DNA from 4 places in the Streptomyces sp. NPDC101118 genome. Region 1 is predicted to be linked to each of the others. Evidence: riboswitches for the same ligand, from Rfam matches in the RefSeq annotation. Region 1 holds a riboswitch; each other region holds the start of a gene.
The links. A riboswitch is a leader RNA that binds a small molecule or an ion and turns the genes downstream of it on or off. The one in region 1 is predicted to bind cyclic di-AMP.

Region 1 (4,276 bases):
CGGCCGGCGCGGGCTACGGAAGGACACACCGGATGGACTGGGTCGTCACGGCCGTGGGCGCGGTGCTCGTGGCGGCCATCCTGCGCGACGTCTTCCACACCCTCTGGCACCCCACCCGGCACGGCGGGCTCAGCAGGCTGGTGATGACCGCGTTCTGGCGGTTCAACCGGACCCTCAACCTCCGCCGCAGGACGGCCGCGGGACTGGCCGGCCCGCTCGGCATGGTCACCGTCGTCGCGCTCTGGGCCGCGGTCGTCGGGGTGGGCTGGGCGCTGATCTACTGGCCGCACATGCCGGACGCGTTCTCGTACAGCTCCGGCCTCGAACCGGCCGAGCACGCCGGACCGCTGGACGCGCTGTACGTCTCCCTGGTCACCGTCGCCACCCTCGGCCTGGGCGACATCGCTCCCATCGACGGCTGGCTGCGGGTCCTGGCGCCCGTCGAGGCCTTGGTCGGCTTCGCGCTGCTCACCGCGACCGTCTCCTGGGTGCTCGGCATCTACCCGGCCCTGGCCAGGCGGCGCGCGCTGGCGCTGCGCCTGTCGCACCTGGCGCGCACCCGGCCCACGGGCGAGGGGTTCGACTCCCCGTCCGGCGCGGCGCTGCTGGACGGCCTCGCCGCCGGGTTCTGTGTGACCAGCGTGGACTTCCTCCAGTACGCGGAGTCGTACTACTTCTCCGACGGCGCCCCGCACACCACGCTGGCCCGCCAGGTCCCGTACGCCGCCCGGCTGGCCGCGGCCGCCGGACGCGCCCGGGACCCGGACGTGCGGATGGCCGGCGGAGCGCTGAGGGCGGCCCTGGACGACCTCGCGGCCGTGCTGGACGAGCAGTTCCTCAGGACCGGGCGGCCGCCCGACCGGGTCTTCGAGGCCTTCGCCGAGGACCACGGCCGCCGCGGGGGCCGGCAGGCCGCTCCGGAGACGCTGTAGGCAACGGTTCCATACCGGTGGGCGGGGGCGCCGTTTCCCCTTCGGCCAGGCCCGGTTGAGAGGACGTGAAGACGACATCGACGCCCGGGCCGCTCGCCGCGCTCCAGGGTGCCTACTGGCTCGACTCCCCGTCCGCGCACGAGGGCGAGGACTGCGGGCGGTGCGCCGCACTGCGCACGGACGCCCCGGCGCCCGTGCCGCCCGCCGCCGAACCGCCCTGTCCGCGCGCCCCGTTGGTGCTGCGCGCGGCGATGACGGTGCTGGCCGCCGCCTCGATCGTCACCGCGTTGCTGCTGACCGGCCTCGACGTGGTGCCCTGAGGGGGCGGCGGGGCCGCGCCGGTCAGTCCTCGGAGCGTTCGGTGACGGGGGCGTCGGTGCGGTCGCCGAGGAACTCGTACCAGCGGCGCTGGAGGCACACGTACCGGGTGTCCGCCTCCACGAGCCGGAGGAAGGCGCCGACGGCGTCGGCCAGCCGGCCCTGGAGGCCGCCGTCGGCGAGGTCGCCGCTGCCGGTGAAGCCCTCGTGCGCCTTGGCCAGGCTGAACATGTCCGGGTAGACGCGGCAGCCCAGGTGCTCCAGGGGGACGCGCAGGGCCCAGAGGCCGCGGTTGCCGCCGACCATGGAGGGCGAGGCGGAGACGAGCAGCGCGTGCTTGTCCTTGAAGGGCTGCGGCCGGACCCGGGACACCCAGTCGACGGCGTTCTTGAGCACCCCGGGCACGGAGGCGTTGTACTCGGGGGAGGAGATCACGAAGCCGTCGCAGGAGGCGATCCGCTCCCGCAGGGCCAGCGCGCCCTCCGGCAGCCCCGTCTCGGCTTCGGCGTCGCCGTCGTAGACCGGCATCGGGAAGTCGGCCATCCGGGCCAGGTCGACGGCCGCGCCCGCCTCGGCGGCCAGCCGGGCCACCAGGGCGGCCAGCCGCGTGTTCAGCGACCCGGCGCGCAGCGACGCGCCGAAGACCAGCAGACGCACCGGCTGGCGCACCTCGTCGGGGACCGGCATGCGGGCCGCTTCGGGGACCGCCGCGGGTCCGGGGTCAACAGTCATGGTCCGCTGCCTCCAGTGCGGGGGGGTGTGACCACGAGCCCAGCACAGCGGGGGAGCGGCGGACGGGTGCCGGGGCCGTGCCGTGGGCGAACTCACCCGGGCGGCCGCGGCCCCCCTCGAACCACCCTCACCAGAACGGACTAAAACGGACATAGATGAGCGCTTCCGGCGCATCCCGTTTTTCCGTGCCGCGCCGGTATTTCGCACTCCTTGTGATGCCCGGTGATATGTGTCACGCGCGGCTTTCGTGCGACGGGTCGCGAGGGCCCCGAAAGCGTTGCCGCGACTGGAGGGTTGGGGTGTGCCGAAAAATCGATCTTGTCCTTTTCCGGCCCGAATTCCCCCGTTCGCTTTCCTTTAGCGAATTCGGGACTTGTTCCGTCCCGCGGCTCTCGCCTACGGTCACGCTCATTCCGGGTGGAACGCCGAATCCTGCCGCCGCCCGGACCGCACCGTCCCCATTCAATTCACGTACGGCAGGAGCGGGGGAACCAGGTAAGCCGCCGTTCCGCGATCTTTCGCGGAACGGCTAGGGGTGAAGTCACCGCGTGTGGCCGGACAACTCCAGTCCGAACCCGACAGCTCACCTCGCAGGCGACGGAGAGGAATGCGCCATGCCCGGAAAAGGCAAGCACCGCCGCCCCAAGAACACCCGTCTGACCCGCGGCTTCGTCGCCGTCGGCACGGGTGGTGCCGCCCTGGCCCTGCCCGTGCTGGGCGCCACCACGGCCAGTGCCGCGGCGCCCGCCGCGGCCGGGACCGTCGCCCCGCAGGCCGTCGCCGCCGCCCCGGCCGCGGCGCAGAAGGCCCCCGTGACCTATTCCGTCAAGGCCGGCGATTCCCTCGTGAAGATCGCCGAAAAGCATTCCCTCGCCGGCGGCTGGAAGAAGCTCTACCAGGACAACAAGACGATCATCGGTGACGACCCGTCACTCATTCGTCCGGGCCTGAAGCTTTCCGTCGGGGCGGCCGCCAAGAAGGCCGCGCCGGCCAGGAAGGCCGCGCCCGCGCGGGCCGACCGTTCCACCCGCACCACCACCCTCAAGGCCGCTGCCCCCAAGGCGAAGAGCTACGCCGACAACCTCGACGGGTGGATCCGCGAATCCCTGGACGTCATGGCCAAGCACGGGATCCCCGGTACCTACAACGGCATCTACCGCAACGTCATGCGGGAGTCCTCGGGCAACCCGCTGGCCATCAACAACTGGGACTCCAACGCCGCCGCGGGCATCCCCTCCAAGGGCCTCCTCCAGGTGATCGACCCGACGTTCCGCGCCTACCACGTGCCCGGCACCTCGACGGACTCGTACGACCCGGTCGCGAACATCACCGCCGCGTGCAACTACGCCGCCGCGCGCTACGGCTCCATCGACAACGTCTTCGGCGCCTACTGATCCCTCGCGGGTGTGCGACACCGGGACCGGCGGCCACGGCCGCCGGTCCCGGCCGCGTTCGCGGGTGCGATTCCGTGCGTGCGATTCCGCGGGCGCCTCCGGCCGTGCGCCCTGCCGGCTCCGCGTGTACCTGACAGACGGCGGCCGGGAGCGTTGAGCGCGGGCCCCGGGCTGCCGAAGCTGGCCGGAAGTGGCCCCCGGCCCCGGCGTCGCACCCCCGCTCCGCCGTGGCCCGGGGCGTGATGTCGCGCCGACCGGATGAGGAACCACGTGATCGACCTCGATGGACAAGTCGCCCTGACCACGGAGCTCTTCGGTGACCCCGAGGCCCTGTTCGGCACGCTCGGCGGGCGGGGCCCGGTCCACCGCGTCGCCCTGCCGGACGGCATGCCCGCCTGGCTGGTGACCGGCCACCGGGAGGTGCGGGAAGCCCTCTCGGACCCCCGCCTCGTCCGCGGCGCGCACGCCGCCGCGCCCGAACTCAGGCAGTACCTCGGCATGTACAGCGACGAGTTCGTGCTCACCAAGCACATGATGCTGAGCGACCCGCCGGACCACACCCGCATGCGCAAGGTGGTCGCCAAGGCCTTCACCCCGCGCCGGGTCGAATTGCTGCGCCCCCGCGTCCAGGAGATCACCGACGGGCTGCTCGACGCCGTCCTGCCGGCCGGCCGGGCCGACCTCGTGGAGGACCTGGCACTCCCCCTGCCGATCGCGGTGATCTGCGAGATGCTCGGCGTCCCGTTCGGCGACCGCGACGAGTTCGGCCGCTACGCCGAGGTCATCACCGGCATGAACGCCTCCTCGGGGCCCGGTGAACTCGCCGCCGCCGGACAGTGGTTCAACACGTACCTCAGCGAGCTGATCGCCAGCCGCCGCACCGAGCCCGGCGACGACATG
Region 2 (4,276 bases), on a different contig from region 1:
GGGGGGCCAGGAACAGCGCGACGGGACCGCGGCGGCACTCCGCGGCCAGGCCAGCGCGCCCGAGGAGGAGAACACCGCATGACAGAGGACCCCACGGCCGCGGGGAAGGGCTTCGACCTCGGCCGGCTGCTCGCCGAACGCGGCGGGGAGCGGTACGAACTGCACGCCCGCCACCTCAACCACCAGCTGCCCCGCATGCTGCACACCATCGGCTTCGACAAGGTCTACGAGCGGGCCGAGGGCGCCCACTTCTGGGACTCCGAGGGCCGCGACCACCTGGACATGCTGGCCGGCTTCGGCGTGATGGGCCTGGGCCGGCACCACCCGGTGGTCCGCAAGGCGCTGCACGACGTGCTCGACGCCTCGCTCGCCGACCTGACCCGCTTCGACTGCCAGCCGCTGCCCGGGCTGCTGGCCGAGCGGCTGCTCTCGTACAGCCCCCACCTGGACCGGGTGTTCTTCGGCAACAGCGGCACCGAGGCCGTGGAGACCGCGCTGAAGTTCGCCCGCTACGCCACCGGCCGGCCCAGGGTGCTGTACTGCGCCCACGCCTTCCACGGCCTGACCACCGGCTCCCTCTCGGTCAACGGCGAGAACGCCTTCCGCGACGGGTTCGCCCCGCTGCTGCCCGACACCGCGGTGCCGCTCGGAGATCTCGGCGCCCTGGAGCGGGAGCTGCGCCACGGGGACGTGGCCGCCCTGATCGTCGAGCCGGTCCAGGGCAAGGGGGTGTACCCGGCGCCGCCCGGCTACCTGCGGGCCGCGCAGGAGCTGCTGCACCGGCACCGGGCGCTGCTGATCGCCGACGAGGTGCAGACCGGCCTCGGCAGGACCGGGGACTTCTACGCGTACCAGCACGAGGCGGGCGTGGAGCCCGACCTGGTGTGCGTGGCGAAGGCGCTCTCGGGCGGGTACGTGCCGGTGGGCGCCACCCTCGGCAAGGACTGGATCTTCAAGAAGGTCTACTCGTCCATGGACCGGGTGCTGGTGCACTCGGCCAGCTTCGGGTCCAACGCGCAGGCGATGGCGGCCGGGCTCGCGGTCCTCGCCGTGATGGACGACGAGGGGCTGGTGGCGCACGCGCGGGCGATGGGAGACCTGCTGCGCGGCCGTCTCGCGGCCATGGTCGACGAGTACGAGCTGCTGCACGAGGTCCGCGGCCGGGGGCTGATGATCGGCATCGAGTTCGGCCGGCCCTCGTCGCTGGGGCTGCGCAGCCGCTGGACGATGCTCCAGGCGGCCCGCAAGGGGCTCTTCGCGCAGATGGTGGTCGTCCCGCTGCTGCAGAAGCACCGGATCCTGACGCAGGTCTCCGGCGACCACCTGGAAGTGATCAAGCTCATTCCGCCGCTGGTGATCGACGAGGCGGACGTGGAACGGTTCGTCGCCGCGTTCCGGGACGTGATGGACGAGGCCCACGGCGGCGGCTCGCTGATGTGGGACTTCGGGCGCACGCTGGTGAAGCAGGCGGTCGCGGGGCGCTGAGCGGCGGCGGCGGTACGGACCCGCGTGCGGGTCCGTACCGTCTGGCGGTGCGTCAGTCCAGCAGGCGCTCGCGCAGCCGGTCCAGGGTGTCCGGGCCCAGGGCCAGGCCCTCTGCCAGGTAGCCGTCGACCCCGCCCCAGACCTCGTCGATGGTGGCGAAGGCCGCCTCCAGGTACTCGGCCCGCGCGTCGAAGAGCGGGCTGAGCAGCGCCATCACCTCGGGGGAGCGGGCCTCGGGGGCATCGCTGCCGCGGCGGACGCGGTACCGGCGGTGCGGGGCGTTCGACTCCAGGTAGTCCGTGACGATCGCCCCGCGCTCCACGCCGAGCGCGAGCAGGGTGACCGCGATGGAGAGGCCGGCCCGGTCCTTGCCGGCCGCGCAGTGCATGAGCGCGGGGACGCTGTCCTCGGCGAGGGCGTGCACCACCCTGCTGTGCTCGGCCGTCCGCTCCTTGATCATCTTGCGGTACGAGGCGGACATGCGCGCCGCGGCACGGCCGTCACCCAGGACCTCCTCCAGCTGGGTCAGGTCGCCGTCGCGGACCATCTTCCAGAACTCCTTGCCGTCGGCCGGGTCGGAGAGCGGGATGTTGACGTTGCGCACGCCCGGCAGGTCGACGTCGGGACCTTCGAGCGCCTTGTCGGCGGCGTTGCGGAAGTCGAAGACGGTGTGGAGTCCGAGCGATGCGAGGTAGTGCGCATCGGTATCGGTGGCATGTGCCAGATGTCCGCTTCGGAACAGACGCCCCGTTCGCACCCTCCGTCCATCTGTGGTCGGAAGTCCGCCCACATCGCGGAAGTTGCGCACGCCGGTCAGCTCCGGCTCGGTCGACGGCGCCTGGGGTATCTGCTGGGTCACGTGGGGGCTCCTGGCGGCTCGGGGGACATGTCCGAATTGCACTACTTGGCGTCAAGTTACCGCAATGAGGCGGCAGATGTGCGACCTCCTCGTGAGGCAGATCATACGGTGACCGTGAGTGGCTGCGGTGGAATCCCGAATTCCGCTGTAGTGCTGGCTGTTACACGTCCGCAATGGACGGAGTGTGACGGGAATTCCGTCGATCATTCATCCGGGTGATTCCCAAGGGGAATTCACGGCTTGTTCCGTCTGCGGGCGCTGGATTACCGTCGCCGTCGATCCGGGTGGAACGCCGAATCCTGCCGCCCCCGGAAACCGCACCCGACCACTCGTGCGGCAGGAGCGGGGGAACCAGGTAAGCCGCCGGACGCGATCTTCTCGCGGCCGGCTCGGGGTGAAGCCGCACCCGTGCGGCCGGGCATCTCCAGCCCGAACCCGACAGCTCACCTCGCAGGCGCCGGAGAGGAATGCGCCATGCCCGGAAAGGGTAAGCACCGCCGTCCCAAGTCCAGCCCGATAACCCGCGGTTTCGTCGCCGCCGGTACCGGAGGCGCCGCCCTCGCGCTGCCGCTGATGGGGGCCTCCGGCGCCCACGCCGCCGGGCCGGCCGCCGCCCCGCAGGCGCTGCCCGCGCAGGCCCCCCAGGCCGCCCACGCCGCCCCGGCCGCCGTCCCGGCCGCGGTCCCGCAGGCCGCCCCCGTCACGTACACCGTGGTGGCCGGCGACCACCTCTCCAAGATCGCGTCCGAGCACCACCTGAGCGGCGGCTGGCAGAAGCTGTACGCCGACAACCGCGCGGCCGTCGGCGGCAACCCCTCCCTGATCCACCCCGGCCTGGAGCTGACCCTCGGCGCCGCGGCCGCGCCGAAGGCGGCCGAGGCCCCGGCGAAGCCCGCGGCCGCGCCCAAGCCGGCGAAGAAGGCCCCGGAGAAGACCCAGAAGAAGGCCGTCCGGAAGGCCGAGCCCAAGGCCGTCGCCGAAGACACCGGCGCCGACCGGTCCGCGGCCACCGCCAGCCGTTCCACCCAGCGTTCCACCACCGCGGTGAGCGGCGCCGGGTTCGTCGCCCCGGTCAGCGGCGGCATCAGCACCTCCTACCGGGCCGGCGGCGGCATGTGGGCCAGCGGCTACCACACGGGCGTCGACTTCTCGGTCGGCTCCGGCACCACCGTCCGCGCGGTCGGCGCGGGCACCGTGGTCTCCGCCGGCTGGGGCGGCGCGTACGGCAACGAGGTGATCATCCGGCACGAGGACGGCCGCTACTCCCAGTACGCCCACCTGTCCTCGCTCAACGTCTCCGCGGGCCAGTCGGTCGGCGCCGGCGACAGCATCGGCCTCTCCGGCTCCACGGGCAACTCCACCGGCCCGCACCTGCACTTCGAGATCCGCACGGGCCCGAGCTACGGCGACGACATCGACCCGCTGGCCTACCTGCGGGACAAGGGCGTCAGCGTCTGAGCCGCGTCCGCCGGCGCGCCCGACGCGTCCGACGCGTCCGACGCGTCCACTGAGGCAGCCGTGCGACCGGGTCCCGAGGGGGGTCCCGGTCGTACGGCTGTTTTCGGCCAAACTGACCGGGTGGTCCAGATCACCCCGCGTCAACCCCTTCCTACGGTCGCGTAGGTCACATCCTTCGGTGAAGGATGTGCTCCCGTGGCAGGAGAATCGACACCTTCAACAGCAACAGCACCCGTATCCACCCTCCCCATCGGCTCGTACGCCGCGATCGGGGACAGCTTCACCGAGGGCGTCGGAGACCCCGGTCCCGACGGCGCCTTCCTCGGCTGGGCCGACCGGCTGGCGGTGCTGCTCGCCGACCGCCGTGACGAGCACGACTTCCGGTACGCCAACCTCGCCGTACGCGGCCGGCTGCTGGACCAGATCGTGGCCGAGCAGGTCCCCCGGGCCAAGGAGCTCGCGCCCGACCTGGTC
Region 3 (4,276 bases), on a different contig from region 1:
CTCGGTCTCGCCGGAGCGGTGCGACATCATGCACTTGAAGCCGTTGCGCTGGGCCATCTCGACGGCGTCGAGGGTCTCGGTGAGCGAACCGATCTGGTTCACCTTCACCAGCAGGGCGTTGGCGGAGCCCTCCTCGATGCCGCGGGCGAGGCGCTCGGGGTTGGTGACGAAGAGGTCGTCGCCGACGATCTGGACGCGGGAGCCCAGCTTGTCGGTGATGACCTTCCAGCCGGCCCAGTCGTCCTCGAACAGCGGGTCCTCGATGGAGACCAGCGGGTAGGCGTCGACGAGGCCCTCGTAGTACTCGGTCATCTCGGCGGCCGAGCGGGACTGGCCCTCGAACTCGTACTTGCCGTCCTTGTAGAACTCGGACGCGGCGACGTCGAGCGCGAGCGCGATGTCCTTGCCCGGGGTGTAGCCGGCCTGCTTGATGGCCTCGACGATGAGGTCGAGCGCGGCGCGGTTCGACTCCAGGTTCGGGGCGAAGCCGCCCTCGTCGCCCAGGCCGGTGGAGAGGCCCTTGGAGTGCAGGACCTTCTTGAGGGTGTGGTAGACCTCGGCACCCCAGCGGAGGGCCTCGGAGAAGGACTCGGCGCCGATCGGCGCGATCATGAACTCCTGGATGTCGACGTTGGAGTCGGCGTGCGACCCACCGTTGAGGATGTTCATCATCGGAACGGGCAGCAGGTGCGCGTTCGGGCCGCCGAGGTAGCGGAACAGCGGCAGGTCCGAGGCCTCGGACGCGGCGTGGGCCACGGCCAGGGAGACGCCCAGGATGGCGTTGGCGCCGAGGGAGCCCTTGTTGTCGGTCGCGTCCAGGTCGAACATGGCCTGGTCGATCAGGCGCTGCTCGGTGGCGTCGTAGCCGACGAGCTCCGGGCCGATCTGCTCGATGACGGCCAGGACGGCCTTCTCGACACCCTTGCCCATGTAGCGGTTGGGGTCACCGTCACGGAGCTCGATGGCCTCGAAGGCACCGGTGGAGGCGCCGGACGGAACGGCAGCACGGCCGGTGCTGCCGTCGTCGAGGCCCACCTCGACCTCGACCGTGGGGTTGCCTCGGGAGTCCAGGATTTCCCGAGCTACGACGACGTCGATGGACGGCACGAGCATCTCCTTCTGGGATGTGACGCTAGATGTGCGGTGGCGTGTGGGGCCGTGGGACCGGCCCTCGCCGCCTAGAGCCTAACCCCGTCGGGGGCGTCGGCCGCTCGACCGCCCGGGTCCTGGGACGAAAAAGGGACCGAATACCCGCCTTCCAGGACATAGACCCCTGATCAAACGAGCACAGGGGCTCCCAAAGGGGCTCCGGGAGGGGGTTACCGGGGGGTCAGCGGCCGGCGGACGGAGCGCCCTCCGGCCCGGCCGGAGGGTCCGGGGGCCGGGCCGGGCCGGAGAAAGGGGAACGCCCGCCCGGCGCGTCGGGGGGAGGACGCGCCGGGCGGGCGTGGCTACTGCCGGGCCGGGACTACTCCCGTACCGGAGCCGTTCAGGAGAGCTTCAGCATCTGGCCCGGGTAGATCAGGTCGGCATCGGTGACGATGTCCTTGTTGAGCTCGAAGAGCTTCTCCCAGCCGCCCTTGACGTTCTGGGCGTCGGCGATGGTGCCGAGGGTGTCGCCGGCCTTCACCTCGTAGGAGCCGTTGCCCTTCTCGAAGCCGGCGGCCGGGGCCGCGGGCTTCGGGGCGGCGGTGGTGCGCTCGGAGCGGGTGGTCGGAGCCTGCTGCGTGCGGGTCTCCGTCGTCTTCTTCTTGGCCTTCTTCTTGACCGGGGCGGACTCGCCCGAGCCGCCGCCGCTGTACTTGGCGCCGGAGAGGCCGACACCGCAGCTCGGCCAGGCGCCCTTGCCCTGACCGGCCAGCACCTTCTCGGCGATGGCTATCTGCTGGGACTTGCTGGCCTGGTTGGCCTGCGGGGCGTAGGCGGTGCCGCCGTACGCAGCCCAGGTGGAGGGGGAGAACTGCAGGCCGCCGTAGTAGCCGTTGCCGGTGTTGATGGACCAGTTGCCACCGGACTCGCACTGCGCGACGCGGTCCCACTCGGAGGCGGTGGCGGCGTTGGCGGTGCCCGCGACCATCAGCGGGGCGGCGACGGCCGCGCCGGTCACGCCGACGAGGGTGACGATGCGGGTGGCCTTGGACGCACGACGGTGCTTGCCCTTGGAAAGCAGCATTGGAGGCTTCTCCTCACCGACGCCTACGAGGTGAGCTGTCGGGTTCGGGCGTAGTGAGTTGCCCGGCCTCGCGTCCTAGCGCGTGGCTTCACCCCAAGCCGTTCCGTGACCGTCTTTCAACGGCCGGGCCCGGCACAAACCTTGGGTCCCCCGCTCCTGCCTTCGGCGCTTGCGCGACGACTGTTTCCCCCGTCCGCCGGCAGGACTCGGCGATGCGGTCGAAGGAGCCCGCGGTGGCGAGCGGTTCAGACCGTAGACAGACCGCTCCCCGATGTTCAAGGCAGGACATCGGGGAGAAACGGCCCGTACTTGCGCATCGGGAACCGGCGTTTGCGCAGGTGAGAAGGGGCGGTAGCCGAGCTTCCGGGCGGGACACGCCAGTTGACGGCCTGAGACTCATGTCTCACTGACGCCAGACTTACATGAATCCGGACATTGCCCGCTTTAACGGATGCCCGAAGTGCCCCTAGTTCTGCCTTAGGTCGAGGTTCTGACCGGGCTTGATGAGGTCCGCGTCATCGCCGATGACCTGCTCGTTGGCCTTGTACAGCGCGGCCCAGCCGCCCTTGAGGCCCTTCGCGTCCGCGATGTCGGAGAGGCTGTCGCCGGACTTGACGATGTACGTGGACTCCCCGGCGCCCTCGGGAGTGACGCCGGTGCCCGACCCGGCGTCAGGTGCGAGCGGGTCGGCGGTCAGGGCGTGACGTCCCGTTCCGTCCGTTTCGCCCGACACGCCCCCTGACGTCTCGTCGGCCGCGTCGCCCCGGTGCTTGCCGGTGCCGGGGGTGGCCGACCCGTCGGTGGCTCCGGGGGTCGCACCCGGGGTGCCCCCGTCGGTCGCGCCGGGCGTACCCGGGGTGCCGGTGGCGCCCGGGGTGGTGGGCGTGCCCGTGCCGGGGGTGGTGGGGGTGCCGGTGCCGGGGGTCGCGGTGCCGGGGGTGGCTCCGGGGGTTCCGGTGGCGCCCGGGGTGGCGGTGCCCGAGGGGGTGCCGGCGGTCGGCGGTGCCGGGGTGCGCGTCACGGGGGGCGCGGGGGTCTTCGTACCCGTGCCGGCCTCCTCGGTGGCGCCGGAGCCCTCGTCGGGGCGCACGGGCGCGGGGGTGACCGGCTTCGGCTTGCCGAGGCCGTCGTCCACGTCGGCCTTGGGGCCGGCCTTGGTGAGCCCGGCGGGGGCCGCGCACAGCGGCCAGGCCCCGGGGCCCTTCTCGGCGAGCACCCGCTCGGCCACGGCTATCTGCTGCGAGCGGCTGGCGAGGTCGGCGCGGGGCGCGTACTCCTGACCGCCGGCCTCCTTCCACAGCTCCTGGGTGAACTGCAGTCCGCCGTAGAAGCCGTTGTTGAGGTCGGCACTCCAGGTGCCGCCGCTCTCGCACTCGGCGACCTTGTCCCACGTGGCGGTGTCGGCGGCGCTGGCGTTGGTGGCGGCGAGCAGCGGCAGCGCCAGTGCGGAGCCGGTGACGCCCGCCGTGACGACGAGCGCAGGGGCCTGACGGGGGCGCCGGTGACGGCCGTTCCCGGAACGCATGAGGTGGACCTTTCGCGTGGCGGCAAAGGAAGTGACGGCGAACCTAGCGGGGTTCGAACGGATGTCACAAGTCGATGATGCGCAGATCACGTTGAGGTCACGAAAGTGAGGAATGCTCAATTCCGTTGTTTGGGACGGGGGGTGAACTCCACGGGCAGGGTGCGCAGGCCGCGCATGATGAGCCCGCCGCGCCACCGGAGTTCGTCCGGGTCGACGGCAAGTCGCAGGTCCGGCAGCCGGGTCAGCAGGGTGGCGAGCGCGGTCTGTCCTTCGAGGCGGGCGAGCGGGGCGCCGAGGCAGTAGTGGATGCCGTGTCCGTAGCCGAGGTGCTGGTTGTCGGTCCGGGAGAGGTCGAGGGTGTCCGGTCCGTCGAAGCGGGCCGGGTCGCGGTCGGCTGCGGCGAGCACCACGAGTACCGGATCACCTGCGGCGATGCGCTCTCCGCCCAGGGTCAGGGGCTCGGTGGCGAACCGCCAGGTGGCCAGCTCGACGGGGCCGTCGTAACGCAGCAGCTCCTCGATCCCGGTCTCCAGCAGGGCGGTCTCGCCGGCCGCGAGCGAGTCCTGGAGCCGGACCCT
Region 4 (4,276 bases), on a different contig from region 1:
CCTCGTGTACGAGCCGCTGCCCGCCACCGAAGACAACGCCGAAGGGGCAGACCAGTGACCGCCGACGTCGCTTCCTCGATGACCTTCCACCCGCAGCCGCAGGCCGGACAGCCGAAGCCGTGGGCCTTCCCCGCCCCCGAGCGCGGCACGCTCGGGAACGGCCTGACCGTCCTGCGCTGCCACCGCCCCGGCCAGCAGGTCGTGGCCGTCGAGGTGATCCTCGACGCCCCCCTGGAGGCCGAGCCCGAGGGCCTCGACGGCGTGGCCACGATCATGGCCCGCGCGCTGTCGGAGGGCACCGACAAGCACTCCGCCGAGGAGTTCGCCGCCGAGCTGGAGCGCTGCGGCGCCACCCTCGACGCGCACGCCGACCACCCCGGTGTGCGGGTCTCCCTGGAGGTGCCCGCCTCCCGTCTGCACAAGGCCCTGACCCTGCTCGCCGAGGCCCTGCGCGCCCCCGCCTTCGCCGACAGCGAGGTGGACCGCCTGGTCCGCAACCGCCTCGACGAGATCCCGCACGAGCTGGCCAACCCGCAGCGCCGGGCCGCGAAGCAGCTCTCCAGGGAGCTCTTCCCCGCCACCCTGCGCATGTCGCGTCCGCGCCAGGGCAGCGAGGAGACCGTCGGCCGGATCGACTCCGGGGCCGTCCGCGCCTTCTACGAGGCCCACGTGCGCCCCTCCACGGCCACGGCCGTCGTGGTCGGCGACCTGACCGGCACCGACCTGGACGCCGTCCTCGCGGACACCCTGGGCTCCTGGACCGGCGGCACCGGCACGGCGTACCCGGTCACCCCGGTCACCGCGGACGACACCGGCCGCGTGGTGATCGTGGACCGGCCCGGCGCCGTGCAGACCCAGCTGCTCATCGGCCGGATCGGGGCGGACCGCCACGACCGGGTCTGGGCCGCGCAGGTGCTCGGCACGTACTGCCTCGGCGGCACGCTCACCTCGCGCCTGGACCGCGTGCTCCGGGAGGAGAAGGGCTACACGTACGGCGTGCGCGCCTTCGGGCAGGTGCTGCGCTCCACGGCCGACGGGACCGGCGCCTCGATGCTGGCCATCAGCGGCTCGGTGGACACGCCCAACACCGGCCCCGCGCTGGGCGACCTGTGGCAGGTGCTGCGCACCCTCGCCGCCGAGGGGCTGACGGACACCGAACGCGACGTGGCCGTCCAGAACTTGGTGGGCGTCGCGCCGCTGAAGTTCGAGACGGCGGCGGCCGTCGCCGGGACCCTGGCCGACCAGGTCGAGCAGGAGCTGCCGGACGACTTCCAGGCGCAGTTGTACGCGCGGCTCGCCGAAACCGGCACGGTGGAGGCGACTTCGGCCGTGGTGAACGCCTTCCCGGTGGACCGTCTGGTGACGGTGCTCGTGGGTGACGCGTCCCAGATCGCCGACCCGGTGCGGGCGCTGGGCATCGGAGAGGTGACCGTGGTCACCAACTGACCTGATTCCGGCCCGAGATGGGGCAGGGCCCTGATGGATTGTCCATCAGGGCCCTGTTTGTGTCTTCTGTCCGTTTCGGGGTGGTCGTTGCCTGAATGACCCGTGGCGTACGCCACAAAACAGCGTGTCCGTTTGGTGATTGTCCGACGATCCGCCTAGCGTCAACCTCGCTGTCCGTCAGCTGTAACAGCCGCACCCGCGGCACCGGACAGCGATCGCCGAGTCCCCGTCAGGCGCGAGCCTGGGGAGCCGGGGACCCACATCAGTCCCTGGGGTGAATCGGACCGCCTCGCCAGAGGTGGCCCGTAGGAGACCTTCCTGCTCCGAACCCGTCAGCTAACCCGGTAGGCGAGAGGGAAGGAAAGGATCAGCCTCTCCATGGCCTTTGGCAGTCGTGCCACCGGTAAGCACCGTGGCCCCAGCCGTCTGAGCCGCAAGAGCGCGAACGTGGCCGGCATAGCCGCCCTCGCGACCACCGGTGTCGTCGGCACCCTGGCCGGCCCGGCCTTCGCCGCCACCGACGCCGACTCCCGAGGTCCCGAGGACACCGGCCTGAACGCCGTCGTCGTCGCCGACGACCTCGCGGGCCAGATCGAGGCCCAGGCCGAGTCCCAGCAGGCCGCCGCCGAGATCGCCGCCGCCAAGGCCCAGGCCGAGAACGAGGCCCGCCAGCGCGCCGCCGAGGCCAAGGCGAAGGCCGAGGCGAAGGCCAAGGCCGAGCGCGAGGCCGCCGAGCGCGCCGCCCGTGAGGCCGAGCGCAAGCGTCTGCTCACCTACGTGGCCCCCGTCGCGGGCTCGTACGTCAGCACCTCGTACAAGGCCGGCGGCTCCATGTGGTCCTCCGGCAGCCACACCGGCATCGACTTCCACGCCGCCTCCGGCACCTCGGTGCACGCGGTCGGCCTCGGCACCGTCGTCGAGGCGGGCTGGGGCGGCGCGTACGGCAACAACGTCGTCATCAAGATGAACGACGGCACGTACACGCAGTACGGCCACCTCTCGTCGATCAGCGTCTCGGTCGGCCAGCGCGTCACCCCGGGCGACCAGATCGGCCTCTCCGGCTCCACGGGCAACTCCAGCGGCCCCCACCTCCACTTCGAGGCCCGCACCTCGGCCGACTACGGCTCGGACATCGACCCGCTGGCGTACCTGCGCTCGCACGGCGTCAGCATCTGACCCGCGACCGCACCCGCCGCCACCGCGGCGCCGCACGCTTCCCGAAGGCCCCGGCTCCCCGAGCCGGGGCCTTCGGCGTGCCCTTCGCCGGAGGGGTGCGGATCCGGCGCGGGCATCCGGTGCGTGCAGATCTGGCAAAAAACCATTCCGGAATTCATCGGTGCGCTCCGGAATTCCTCGTTTCTGCAATAGAGTCGGCGGCACACATGTCGACGCCGACCGCGTTTCGCGGGGATTAAGCGGAGGTCCGGTCATGCGCATTCCCGCGCACGCGGTGTGCACGGCGATCCGCGACGACATCGTCGCCGGCGTCTTCGAGCGCGGCAGCAGGCTCACCGAGGAACTCCTCGCCCGCCGGTACGGCGTCTCGCGCGTCCCCGTCCGCGAGGCCCTGCGCACCCTGGAGTCCGAGGGCTTCGTCACCACCCGCCGGCACGCCGGGGCCTGCGTGGCCGAGCCCACCGAACAGGAGGCGGCCGACCTGCTGGAGCTGCGGGTGCTGCTGGAGCCCCTGGGGGCCTCCCGGGCCGCACAGCGCCGCACCGAGGGCCACCTGAAGGTGCTGCGCGGGCTCGTGCGCCTCGGCCAGGAGCGGGCCCGCCGGGGCCAGGGCGAGGACCTGCGCTCGCTGGGCGGCTGGTTCCACGAGACGCTCGCCCAGGCCTCCGGCAGCCCCAACCTGATCTCGATGCTCACCCAGCTGCGGCACAAGATCGCCTGGATGTACGTGGTGGAGGCCCCGGCCCACCCCGTGGAGTCCTGGGCCGAGCACGGCGCCATCGTCGACGCCGTGGCGCGCGGGGACGCCGACCGGGCGCGGGCCCTCACCGCCGCGCACATGGACCGCACCACGGGGGCGCACCGGCTGCGGCGGGCGCGGGGCGAGGCGCGTGTGAGGGGTTCGCAACCTGCCGTAAACACCGCGGGCGGCCGCCTTTAACAAAGGCCGTATACAAAGGGACGGCGGAATTCATGAGGCCGCTCATTTCCCATGCCCTGATTTCCTCGCGGCCATTCCTGTCCGGCCGGGCTGACCGGAAGAGAAGAAATGAGCCGCACCCCGGAGCGGGGTACGGCTCATTCGGCGGCCGGAAACCGGCCGGAAGCTCAGACGGTCTCGGGAAGCTCTTCGAGGCCCTCCGCGACCAGCTTCGCCAGGCGGTCCAGGGCGGCGTCCGCGCCATCGGCCTCGGAGGCCAGGATGATCTCCTCGCCACCCTGCGCACCCAGGCCCAGCACGGCGAGCATGGAGCCGGCGTTGACGGGGGTGCCGTCGACCTTGGAGATGGTCACCGGGATACCGGAAGCGGTCGTCGCCCGGACGAAGATCGAGGCGGGACGAGCGTGCAGGCCCTCGGCCCAGCCGACGTTGACGCGGCGCTCTGCCATGGTGATGCCCTTCAGGTTCTACGGGTTGTCTAGACCACTATCTCACGACCGCCGGGCTGCATCCGACCGACCTTCGGCCCGGAGGAGCCTGCCGTTCGACCTCCCAGCTTGCCCTGGTTTGTCCCTCCTGCCCAACCCGCCGCGCGCGTAGGGTCCGCCGGGTCCCGGGCCGTACTCTTGGCCCATGCGGACGCCGTCGGATCCTTCGTACCCGGCCCACTGGGAAGCGGATGTCGTGCTGCGCGATGGCGGCACCGCCCGGATC

Region 2: another riboswitch for cyclic di-AMP. It lies ahead of ACIQUQ_RS23435 (peptidoglycan DD-metalloendopeptidase family protein); the one in region 1 lies ahead of ACIQUQ_RS27335 (transglycosylase SLT domain-containing protein).
Region 3: another riboswitch for cyclic di-AMP. It lies ahead of ACIQUQ_RS13195 (transglycosylase family protein); the one in region 1 lies ahead of ACIQUQ_RS27335 (transglycosylase SLT domain-containing protein).
Region 4: another riboswitch for cyclic di-AMP. It lies ahead of ACIQUQ_RS26970 (M23 family metallopeptidase); the one in region 1 lies ahead of ACIQUQ_RS27335 (transglycosylase SLT domain-containing protein).

Annotation. Positions count from the first base shown of each region.
Region 1 is NZ_JBIVZG010000020.1:28,523-32,798, forward strand. It holds gene ACIQUQ_RS27320 (potassium channel family protein) at 33-932, shown strand; gene ACIQUQ_RS27325 (hypothetical protein) at 998-1,252, shown strand; gene ACIQUQ_RS27330 (NADPH-dependent FMN reductase) at 1,275-1,937, opposite strand; cyclic di-AMP (ydaO/yuaA leader) riboswitch at 2,396-2,592, shown strand; gene ACIQUQ_RS27335 (transglycosylase SLT domain-containing protein) at 2,597-3,376, shown strand; gene ACIQUQ_RS27340 (cytochrome P450) at 3,647-4,276, shown strand, end outside.
Region 2 is NZ_JBIVZG010000015.1:73,329-77,604, reverse strand. It holds gene dxs (1-deoxy-D-xylulose-5-phosphate synthase) at 1-82, shown strand, start outside; gene ACIQUQ_RS23445 (aspartate aminotransferase family protein) at 79-1,485, shown strand; gene ACIQUQ_RS23440 (tyrosine-protein phosphatase) at 1,538-2,344, opposite strand; cyclic di-AMP (ydaO/yuaA leader) riboswitch at 2,657-2,814, shown strand; gene ACIQUQ_RS23435 (peptidoglycan DD-metalloendopeptidase family protein) at 2,819-3,802, shown strand; gene ACIQUQ_RS23430 (SGNH/GDSL hydrolase family protein) at 3,998-4,276, shown strand, end outside.
Region 3 is NZ_JBIVZG010000006.1:95,296-99,571, forward strand. It holds gene eno (phosphopyruvate hydratase) at 1-1,113, opposite strand, end outside; gene ACIQUQ_RS13195 (transglycosylase family protein) at 1,490-2,173, opposite strand; cyclic di-AMP (ydaO/yuaA leader) riboswitch at 2,179-2,351, opposite strand; gene ACIQUQ_RS13200 (transglycosylase family protein) at 2,640-3,698, opposite strand; gene ACIQUQ_RS13205 (cytochrome P450) at 3,815-4,276, opposite strand, start outside.
Region 4 is NZ_JBIVZG010000019.1:102,846-107,121, reverse strand. It holds gene ACIQUQ_RS26980 (M16 family metallopeptidase) at 1-58, shown strand, start outside; gene ACIQUQ_RS26975 (M16 family metallopeptidase) at 79-1,446, shown strand; cyclic di-AMP (ydaO/yuaA leader) riboswitch at 1,653-1,812, shown strand; gene ACIQUQ_RS26970 (M23 family metallopeptidase) at 1,825-2,622, shown strand; gene ACIQUQ_RS26965 (GntR family transcriptional regulator) at 2,876-3,562, shown strand; gene ACIQUQ_RS26960 (HPr family phosphocarrier protein) at 3,730-4,011, opposite strand; gene ACIQUQ_RS26955 (GNAT family N-acetyltransferase) at 4,196-4,276, shown strand, end outside.